Regions from separate parts of the Streptomyces sp. NPDC097640 genome, predicted to be linked through region 3. Evidence: riboswitches for the same ligand, from Rfam matches in the RefSeq annotation. Region 3 holds a riboswitch; each other region holds the start of a gene.

What was found. A riboswitch is a leader RNA that binds a small molecule or an ion and turns the genes downstream of it on or off. The one in region 3 is predicted to bind cyclic di-AMP.
Region 1: it holds a riboswitch for cyclic di-AMP, as region 3 does, so the genes downstream of both, ABTY62_RS45700 (transglycosylase family protein) here and ABTY62_RS46250 (M23 family metallopeptidase) in region 3, are expected to answer to the same signal.
Region 2: it holds a riboswitch for cyclic di-AMP, as region 3 does, so the genes downstream of both, ABTY62_RS20455 (transglycosylase family protein) here and ABTY62_RS46250 (M23 family metallopeptidase) in region 3, are expected to answer to the same signal.
Region 4: it holds a riboswitch for cyclic di-AMP, as region 3 does, so the genes downstream of both, ABTY62_RS27385 (M23 family metallopeptidase) here and ABTY62_RS46250 (M23 family metallopeptidase) in region 3, are expected to answer to the same signal.

The regions. Positions count from the first base shown of each region.
Region 1 is NZ_JBEOSB010000050.1:36,267-38,455, forward strand. It holds gene ABTY62_RS45695 (transglycosylase family protein) at 1-444, shown strand, start outside; cyclic di-AMP (ydaO/yuaA leader) riboswitch at 706-874, shown strand; gene ABTY62_RS45700 (transglycosylase family protein) at 876-1,586, shown strand; gene eno (phosphopyruvate hydratase) at 1,768-2,189, shown strand, end outside.
Region 2 is NZ_JBEOSB010000012.1:92,498-94,686, forward strand. It holds gene ABTY62_RS20455 (transglycosylase family protein) at 1-1,261, opposite strand, end outside; cyclic di-AMP (ydaO/yuaA leader) riboswitch at 1,267-1,449, opposite strand; gene ABTY62_RS20460 (DUF4232 domain-containing protein) at 1,835-2,189, shown strand, end outside.
Region 3 is NZ_JBEOSB010000053.1:34,362-36,550, reverse strand. It holds gene ABTY62_RS46255 (PP2C family protein-serine/threonine phosphatase) at 1-861, shown strand, start outside; cyclic di-AMP (ydaO/yuaA leader) riboswitch at 1,148-1,274, shown strand; gene ABTY62_RS46250 (M23 family metallopeptidase) at 1,286-2,189, shown strand, end outside.
Region 4 is NZ_JBEOSB010000018.1:130,862-133,050, forward strand. It holds gene ABTY62_RS27380 (GntR family transcriptional regulator) at 1-27, opposite strand, end outside; gene ABTY62_RS27385 (M23 family metallopeptidase) at 259-1,083, opposite strand; cyclic di-AMP (ydaO/yuaA leader) riboswitch at 1,097-1,295, opposite strand; gene ABTY62_RS27390 (M16 family metallopeptidase) at 1,593-2,189, opposite strand, start outside.

The sequences.
Region 1 (2,189 bases), on a different contig from region 3:
GGCGCTTCCGGCGGGAAGGGCGGCGGCAAGTCCGGCGACTCCGGCCGCGCCACCGACGAGACGTCCCGCGAGGAGGGCGGCACGCCCTCCGGCGCCGACAAGGGCGCCAAGGGCGACAAGGCCGACGAGGACTCCTCCGCCCCCACCGGCCGCCACCGCGGCGCGCCCGACGCCCAGGGGGGCGAGTCCGGGGACGCCGGCGACGAGGCGCGGCCCTCCGGGCGGCATGCCTCGCGCGGCGGCGAGGGCCGCGCCGAGATCACGCTTCCGCCCCTGGGTCGCGAGGACTCCAGCGTGCGCACCGATGACGCCTCGTCAGACACCGCGGACGGGCAGGGGGTCACCGGGGACTGGGCCCGGCTGTACCAGAGCGACAAATCCCTCATCGGGGGCAATCCCGACCTCATCCACCCTGGTCAGCGTCTCGATCTCAGCGCGAAGTAGCGGCAGTTCGGGGTGAAATGCCCGATCTGGCGGCAGTGAGACATACATCTCGTCACATCGCCCGGCCTGCGCCACCTGTCCGATCTTTCCGCACCCGGCCCCACCTGCGTAGATGCGGGACGGCTGGGTGCGGATCGGGCCGCCTTCGCTGGGATATGGGGGTTTGAACCTCATCGGAAGGTGTGTTTAACGTCTTCCCGCTCGCTACCGCGGGCACCGTCGATCGTCACGCCGAGTCCTGCCGGCGGTCGGGGGGAACCAGACGCGTCAGCGCCGAAGGCAGGAGCGGGGGACCCAAGGTAGGTGCCGCGGCGGCCCGGAGACGGGCTCGGTCGGCTAGGGGTGAAGACGGACGCGGTCAGCCGCGTCCGGCCGGGCAACTCACGTCCGAACCCGACAGCTCACCTCGTAGGCGTCGGTGAGGAACGAACATGCGTAACGACAAGGGTAAGCACCGCCGTCCCTCGAAGGTCACCCGCATCGCCGCGCTCGCCGGCGTCGCCGGTGCGGCCATCGCCGCACCCATCCTGGGGGCCACCTCCGCCTCGGCCGCGACCACCGCCCAGTGGGACAAGGTCGCGCAGTGCGAGTCCGGCGGCAACTGGTCGATCAACACGGGCAACGGCTTCTACGGCGGCCTCCAGTTCACCAACTCCACCTGGGCCGCGTTCGGCGGTACGTCCTTCGCCTCCCGCGCCGACCTGGCCACCAAGGACCAGCAGATCCAGATAGCCGAGAAGGTCCTGGCCGGACAGGGCAAGGGCGCCTGGCCGGTCTGCGGCACGGGGCTGACCACCAGCGGCACCCCGACCCCCTCCAGCTCCACCACGCAGTCCTCGAAGCCGGCCCAGCCGGCTCAGCCCGCGAAGCCGGCCCAGCCCGCGAAGCCGGCCCAGCCCGCGAAGCCCGCCCAGCCGAAGGCGCAGCCCCGCGGCGAGGGTCAGCACGCCGCGCGCGGTGAGGCCCGCCACACGTTCAAGAAGGGCGACGGCGAGTACAAGGTCAAGTCCGGCGACACCCTCTCCAAGATCGCCGAGGCGCACCACGTCAAGGGCGGCTGGAAGAAGCTCTTCGAGCTGAACAAGGACATCGTCGAGGACGCCAACCTCATCTACCCGGGCCAGCAGCTCCACCTCGGCTGACCCCCCGCCGGGACCGTTCCCCCCAGCCCGGCGACCGCGACCTCGACATCCCCGAGGACCGCCCCGGCCGGGCGCGCCGCCCCCCACCTGAGGCGCGCCCCGCCGGGGCTTCGTCGGGCCCGGCCCCCGGGCCCGTTAGGCTCATGCCGGAGAACGACAGACCCATACGAAGGAGAACCTCGTGCCGTCCATCGACGTCGTCGTAGCTCGCGAGATCCTCGACTCGCGAGGCAACCCCACGGTCGAGGTCGAGGTCGGCCTCGACGACGGCAGCACCGGCCGTGCCGCCGTGCCCTCCGGTGCTTCCACCGGTGCCTTCGAGGCACTCGAACTCCGCGACGGCGACAAGAACCGTTACGGCGGCAAGGGTGTCGAGAAGGCCGTCCTCGCCGTCATCGAGCAGATCGGTCCGGAGCTCGTCGGCTACGACGCCACCGAGCAGCGCCTGATCGACCAGGCGATGTTCGACCTGGACGCCACCCCGGACAAGTCCTCGCTCGGCGCCAACGCCATCCTCGGCGTCTCGCTCGCCGTGGCGCACGCCGCGTCCGAGGCCTCCGACCTCCCGCTCTTCCGGTACCTCGGCGGGCCGAACGCCCACCT
Region 2 (2,189 bases), on a different contig from region 3:
CGGGCCCGGTACGGATCTCGAAGTGCACATGCGGCCCGGTCACGTTGCCGGTCGCCCCGGAACGGCCGAGCTGCTGGCCACCGGACACGGACTGGCCGACGTGGACGGACAGCGCCGACATGTGCGCGTACTGGCTGTACATGCCGTCGGGGTGGCGGAGCACCACCTGGTAGCCGTACGCCCCGCCCCAGCCCGCGGCGACCACCTCGGCCGAGCCCACGGCCCGCACCTGGGTGCCGGTGGCGACGGGGAAGTCGACCCCGGTGTGGTGGCCGCTGGACCAGTTGCTGCCGGAGACGCCGTAGGCGGTGCCGATGCCGTGGCTGGCGACCGGGGTGGTGAAGGACGAGGAGGAGCGCGCCGACGAGCCGGACTTCGCGGCGCGCTCGCGCGCCTTCTGCGCCTGCTCGATCCGCTGCTTGGCCGCCTGCTCGGCCCGCTGCTGCTTGGCCCGGTCCGCCTGCTCGGCGCGCTGCTTGGCTTGATTTGGCTGTTCGGCCCGGGGCCGGCTCTCGGGCGTCTTCGCGGCCGGGGACGCGCTGCCGTCGAGGGTGAGCTTCTGGCCGGGGTAGATCAGGTCGGGGTCGCCGCCGATGACGCGGCGGTTGGCCTCGTAGAGCCGCTGCCAGCCGCCGTCCACGTCCCGGGCATCGGCTATCCGGGACAGCGTGTCGCCGCCGACCACGGTGTACGAGGCGGCGGAGCGCCCGGTGGCGGCCGCGCTCTGGTCGACGGCCGTGGTGGTGGCCTTCGGAGCGGCCTGTGGGGCGTCCTTCGGCGTGACCTTCGGTGTGGCCTTGGGGGCCGTCCTGGGAGCGGCCTGGGAGGAGCCGGAGGAGCCCGAGGTGCCTGAGGTTCCGGGAGAGACGTCAGCGGGCTGGCCGCCGCGGGTCAGGCCCGCCTTGACCGAGCAGACCGGCCAGGCGCCGGGCCCCTGGGCGTCGAGCACCTTCTCGGCGACGGCTATCTGCTGGTCCTTGGAGGCCAGGTCGGCCCGGGACGCGTAGGCCGTCCCGCCGAACGCCTCCCAGGTGGACTGGGAGAACTGGAGGCCGCCGTAGTAGCCGTTCCCGGTGTTGATGCTCCAGTTGTCGGTGGACTCGCACTCCGCCACCTTGTCCCAGGTGTCGACGGAGGCGGCGTTCGCCTGGCCGACGCCTATGAGGGGCAGCGCCACCCCGGCGCCGCCCGCGGTGAACGCGAGCGAGGCGCGGGAGACGCGTCGGGGCCGGGGCCGTCGGTGACGTCCGCGTGCAGCCATTGAGCTCATCCTCTCCTGACGCCTGCGAGGTGAGCTGTCGGGTTCGGGCGGGAGCTGCCCGGCCGCGCCGTCCCCGGTGCCCCCCGGCACCGCGGCGCGACTTCACCCCTAGCCGTACCGCCCGATGTCGTGCGGCACGGCGCCTACCTGGTTCCCCCGCTCCTGCCGTGACAGGTCGTCGTGTCACCCCTCCGCCACGGCAGGACTCGGCGCTCCGGCGGAGGAGGACCCGCCGCAACGAATGCGCCGGGTGCGGCACAGTAAACACACCGTTTTGGTCACGACAAGGTCTCGGCGGACCTGTGTCCTGAAATCGATCACGCCGCTGATGAAATGTGATCCGGGTCACGGCTTTCCGGGTGGGGTGATTGTGGCTCGGAATCCGTAATGCCGAATTGCCGTAATTATGTGATTAATGCTGGGGCCGCGCGGCGGAGTCGCATATCGACCGGAATAAGGGCGCCCATCGGGGGAAGGGGAGTGGGAAGGGGAACGGGAACGGACGGGGGCTGTCGGGGCACTCGGTGCGGCGGCCGACGAGCCGCCGGAGGCCCGACCCACAGGAGGTTGGCCATGACACAGCCACACGGCGGGGCGCCCGCGAGGCGTCGGCCGCCGGTCTTATCCATATCCGCGCTGGTCGTCGGCGCCCTGGCCGCGGTCACGGCCTGCGGCTCCGATGCGACGTCGGGGGCGCCCGCGCCGCCCGGCTCGGCCGGTAAGTCCCACTCGGCCACGGGCACGGCCCGGCCCGGCACCGCCGCGCCCAGCACGGCCCCGCCCGAGGCCGATCCGGCCTCGAAGGCGCCGAGCGCCGCCGAGCCGTCCGTCACCACCGAGGCCGGCTCCGCCGCCCCGCCCGCCGTCCGCCGCATCTGCTCCAAGGATCAGCTGAAACTGTCCACCGGCCGGGCGGATATCGGTGCGG
Region 3 (2,189 bases):
CAGGCGGCCACCGAGATCGCCACCGTCGTGACGGTCGCCCTGCTGGCCCTCCTCACCAACCACGTCATCAGCCGCGGCGGCCGGCGGCTGGCCTCGGCGCGCGGCATCGCGGAGGCGGCCCAGCGCGCCGTCCTGCCCGCACCGCCCGCCCGCCTCGCCAGCCTGGACGTCGCGGCCCGCTATGTGGCCGCGGAGCGCGACGCCGCGATCGGCGGCGACCTCTACGCGGTGCAGGACACCCCGCACGGCGTACGGATGCTCATCGGCGACGTACGGGGCAAGGGGCTGGGGGCGGTCGAGGTGGTCGCGATCACCATCGGCGCCTTCCGGGAGGCCGCCGAGCAGGAGGCGACCCTGGAGGGGCTCGCGCTGCGCCTGGAGCGGGCGTTGCAGCGGGAGCGGGCCCGGCGGGGCGACATCGAGCAGTCCGAGGGGTTCATCACGGCGGTGCTCGCCGAGATCCCCCGCGGCGACTCCCTCCTCCGCCTCATCAACCGCGGCCACCCGGCGCCTCTCCTGCTGCGCGCCGACGGCTCGGTGTGCAGCCCCGAGCCCGAAGTACCGGCGCTGCCGCTGGGCATGGGCGACCTGGGGGCGTGGCCGGACCGGGTGGAGGAGCTGCCGTTCGCGGAAGGGGTGACCCTGCTGCTGTTCACCGACGGCGTGAGCGAGGCGCGCGACGCGCGGGGCGTGTTCTACGACCCGGCGGTCCGGCTGCGCGGCCTCGGCTTCGCCGGACCGGTGGAGCTGCTCGACGCGCTGGTCGCGGACGTGGAGCGGCACACGGGCGGCGGGACCACGGACGACATGGCGCTGCTGGCGCTGCGCCGCTCCCCGGTGACACCCGGCACCGCGCTTTAACACGCTCCGTAGCGGACCATGATCATTACGGATAACGATTGACGCACGATCAGCGCGAGGGCGTTTCCGGGTGTGCTCGGGCGGCCGCCGACTCGCCCCCATCTGTCCTATGTTCGGCGTTAAGTTCACCTCAAAGGTTCCTCTGATTCCCGGGAACGGCTTGGAATCAGGTCACGCCTTCTATTAACGTTCGATAACGCAGCGCGGTCGTCACAACCGCCGCAAGAGGCGGCACCGCGCGCCGTCGCCGAATCCCGCACGCACGGCAGCACCCAGCAGCAGAGCGACAACAGCAACACCAAGGGAACCGGGGAACCACCAACCTTGGGGTGAATCGGGTCGAACCTGACCCGTAGGAGACCTTCCTGCTCCGAACCCGTCAGCTAACCCGGTAGGCGAGAGGGAAGGAAAGGAGTGCGCCCGCGTGGCGTCCAACAGGTCTGCCCTTGAAGAAGCTCCGACCCGCCCGTCCGGTGTCGACACCGGAACCGGGACCGCGGTCCGCTACGGCTCCTGGTTCGAACCGGCCGCCAAGGCGGGGGCCGACCAGGACACCGAGACCTGGGAGGAGTGGAATCCCACCGAGGAGTCCATAGCCCCCGTACGCGGCAAGCACCGCGTCCCCAAGCAGCGCGGCGGCACCATGGCCCGCAGCGGCGCCGTCCTCGGCGTCGGCGTGATCGCGGCGGTCGGCGCCGGCGGGATGGCGACCGCCAAGGACCGCCCCAAGGCCCCCATATCCATGCCGGACCTGGCGCACGTCGCCGGCCAGGTGCAGGACGCCCTCCCCGACGCCAAGGACCTGCCCGGCATCGGCGCGCTGTTCTCCGACTCCGGTTCCGACTCCGACGGCTCCACCACCGCCACCCCCCTCTCCACGGCCGGCCTGACCTCCGAGGACGAGCAGAACGGCGCGACCGACGCCGGCGAGGCGCTGCGCGCCCGCATCCTCCAGCAGGCCGAGAACCAGCAGAACGCCGCCGACGAGTCGCAGCGCGACGCCGCGGCCGACGCCGCCGCCAAGCAGGCCGCCGAGAAGGCCGCCGCCGCTGCCAAGAAGGCCTCCGACGCGGAGGCGAAGCGGAAGGCCGAGGCCGAGGCCAAGAAGAAGGCCGCCGAGGCCGAGGCCAAGCGGAAGGCGGAGGAGGCGGCCAAGAAGAAGGCCGAGGCCGAGCGCCTGGCGAAGCTCGCCGCCCAGTACACCCTCCCCGTCGCCTCGTACACCCTGACCGCGTCGTTCGGCCAGGCCGGCGACATGTGGTCGGCCGACCACACCGGCCAGGACTTCGCCGCCCCGACCGGCACCCCGGTCAAGGCGGTCCACGGCG
Region 4 (2,189 bases), on a different contig from region 3:
GTGGACCGCGGTCGTATCGCCGTTCACTTACGGTCCCGCATTGTCGAACCTCCGCCTTAATCTCCGCGAAACGCAGCCGATTGACGCGTGTTCAGCGACTCTATTCTAAGCGGCTGGAATTTCCGATGGGCGGGGGGATTTCATGGATATTTTTTGGCCAGGACGAGCAGACGAGCGGACAGGCAGCGGGTGGAGGGACGGACAGACCGAAGGCCCCGGGTCCGTGGGACCGGGGGCCTTCGGGCGGCGTGCGGTTGATCAGATGTTGACGCCGTGCGAGCGCAGATAGGCGACGGGGTCGATGTCCGAGCCGTAGTCCGGGCTCGTGCGGGCCTCGAAGTGCAGATGCGGCCCGGTGACGTTGCCCGTGGCGCCGGACAGGCCGATCTGCTGGCCAGGGGTGACCGCCTGGCCGACGGAGACGCTGAGGGACGACAGATGCGCGTACTGGGTGTAGGTGCCGTCGTTCATCTTGATCACGATGTTGTTGCCGTAGGCGCCGCCCCAGCCGGCCTCGACGACGGTGCCGGAGCCCACGGAGTGCACCGAGGTCCCGGACGCGGCGTGGAAGTCCACCCCGGTGTGGCTGCCGGAGGACCACAGGCCGCTGGACGCCTGGTAGCTGGTGGAGAGGTACGAGCCGGAGACCGGCAGCACGAACATGTTCAGCCGCTTGCGCTCCGCCTCGCGCGCCGCGCGCTCCTTGGCCTCGCGCTCCTGCTTGGCCTTCTTCGCGGCCGCCTCGGCCTTGCGCTTCGCCTCCGCGGCCAGCCGCGCGGCCTCCTTGCGGGCGTCGGCCTCGGCCTGCGCCTTGGCGGCGGCCTCCGCGGCGAAGGACTGCTGGGTCTCCGCCTGGGCGGCGACCTGGTCGGCGAGCTCGTCGCCCATGGCGACCGCCTGGCGCAGCCCGGTGTCCTCGGCGCCGCGCCCGTCGTCCGAGGCCGCGAGCGCCGGGGCGGCGAAGCCGGCGACCACGCCGGAGGCGGCCAGCGTGGCTATGCCCGCCAGGTTGGCGCCGGAGCGGGCGGTACGGGGGGCGCGTCCGGGGCGGCGGTGCTTCCCGGTGGTACGGGTGATCGCCATGAAGCGGCGCACTCCTTTCCTTCCCTCTCGCCTACCGGGTTAGCTGACGGGTTCGGAGCAGGAAGGTCTCCTACGGGCCCCTCGCCCCTCGCGGGGAAGGCGTCCGATTCACCCCTGGGAATCGCCCCTCCGGCGCCGCGGGCGGCAACGGGTGAGGCTGGTTCCCCGGTTCCCCTGGCTCGCGCCGTACGGGGATTCGGCGATGGTTGTCCGTGCCGCGGGCGCGGCGTGTCTCGGGCGGGCAACCGGACTGACGCTAAGCGGGACCGCTTTCGATCACCAAACGGTTCCGCTCTTTTGTTGGTTTCCCCACAGACACGACCCCCCAGATGGGCAACCTCTGCTATAAAGCGGGCGAAACGACCGGCGAAACGGCAACAAAAGGAAACCCCGGCGCCTGAAACGGCGCCAGGGTCCTTGTCCCGGCGGCCCGTTCGCCCAGCTCGCGAGGGCGGCCGGGCGCGTCGGCCTCAAGTCAACCTGGGGTAAACCCCCGGGTCATCTCCAGGTCAGCCCTGGATGACGCTCACCTCGCCGATGCCGAGCTCCTTGACCGGCTCCTCGATCTTCGAGGCGTCGCCCACGAGCACCGTGACCAGCCGGTCGGGCGGGAAGGCGCTCACCACCGCGGCCGTCGCCTCCACCGTGCCGGTCTCCGCGAGGCGCGCGTACAGGTGCGCCTGGAAGTCGTCCGGCAGGTGCTGCTCGACCTGGTCGGCCAGCGTACCCGCGACCGCGGCCGCCGTCTCGTACTTCAGCGGGGCCACCCCGACGAGGTTCTGCACGGCGACATCGCGCTCGGCGTCCGTCAGACCCTCCTCCTTGAGCGTGCCCAGCACCTTCCACAGGTCCTCCAGGGCGGGACCGGTGACCTCGGTGGCCACCGAGCCGCTGATGGCCAGCATCGCGGCGCCCGTGCCCCCTCCGGAGGCGTCCGGGGCCGCCGAGCGGAGCACCTGGCCGAAGGCGCGCACGCCGTAGGTGTAGCCCTTCTCCTCGCGCAGCACCCGGTCCAGCCGCGAGGTGAGGGTGCCGCCCAGGCAGTAGGTGCCCAGCACCTGGGCGGGCCAGATGCGGTCGTGGCGGTCGGCGCCGATCCGCCCGAT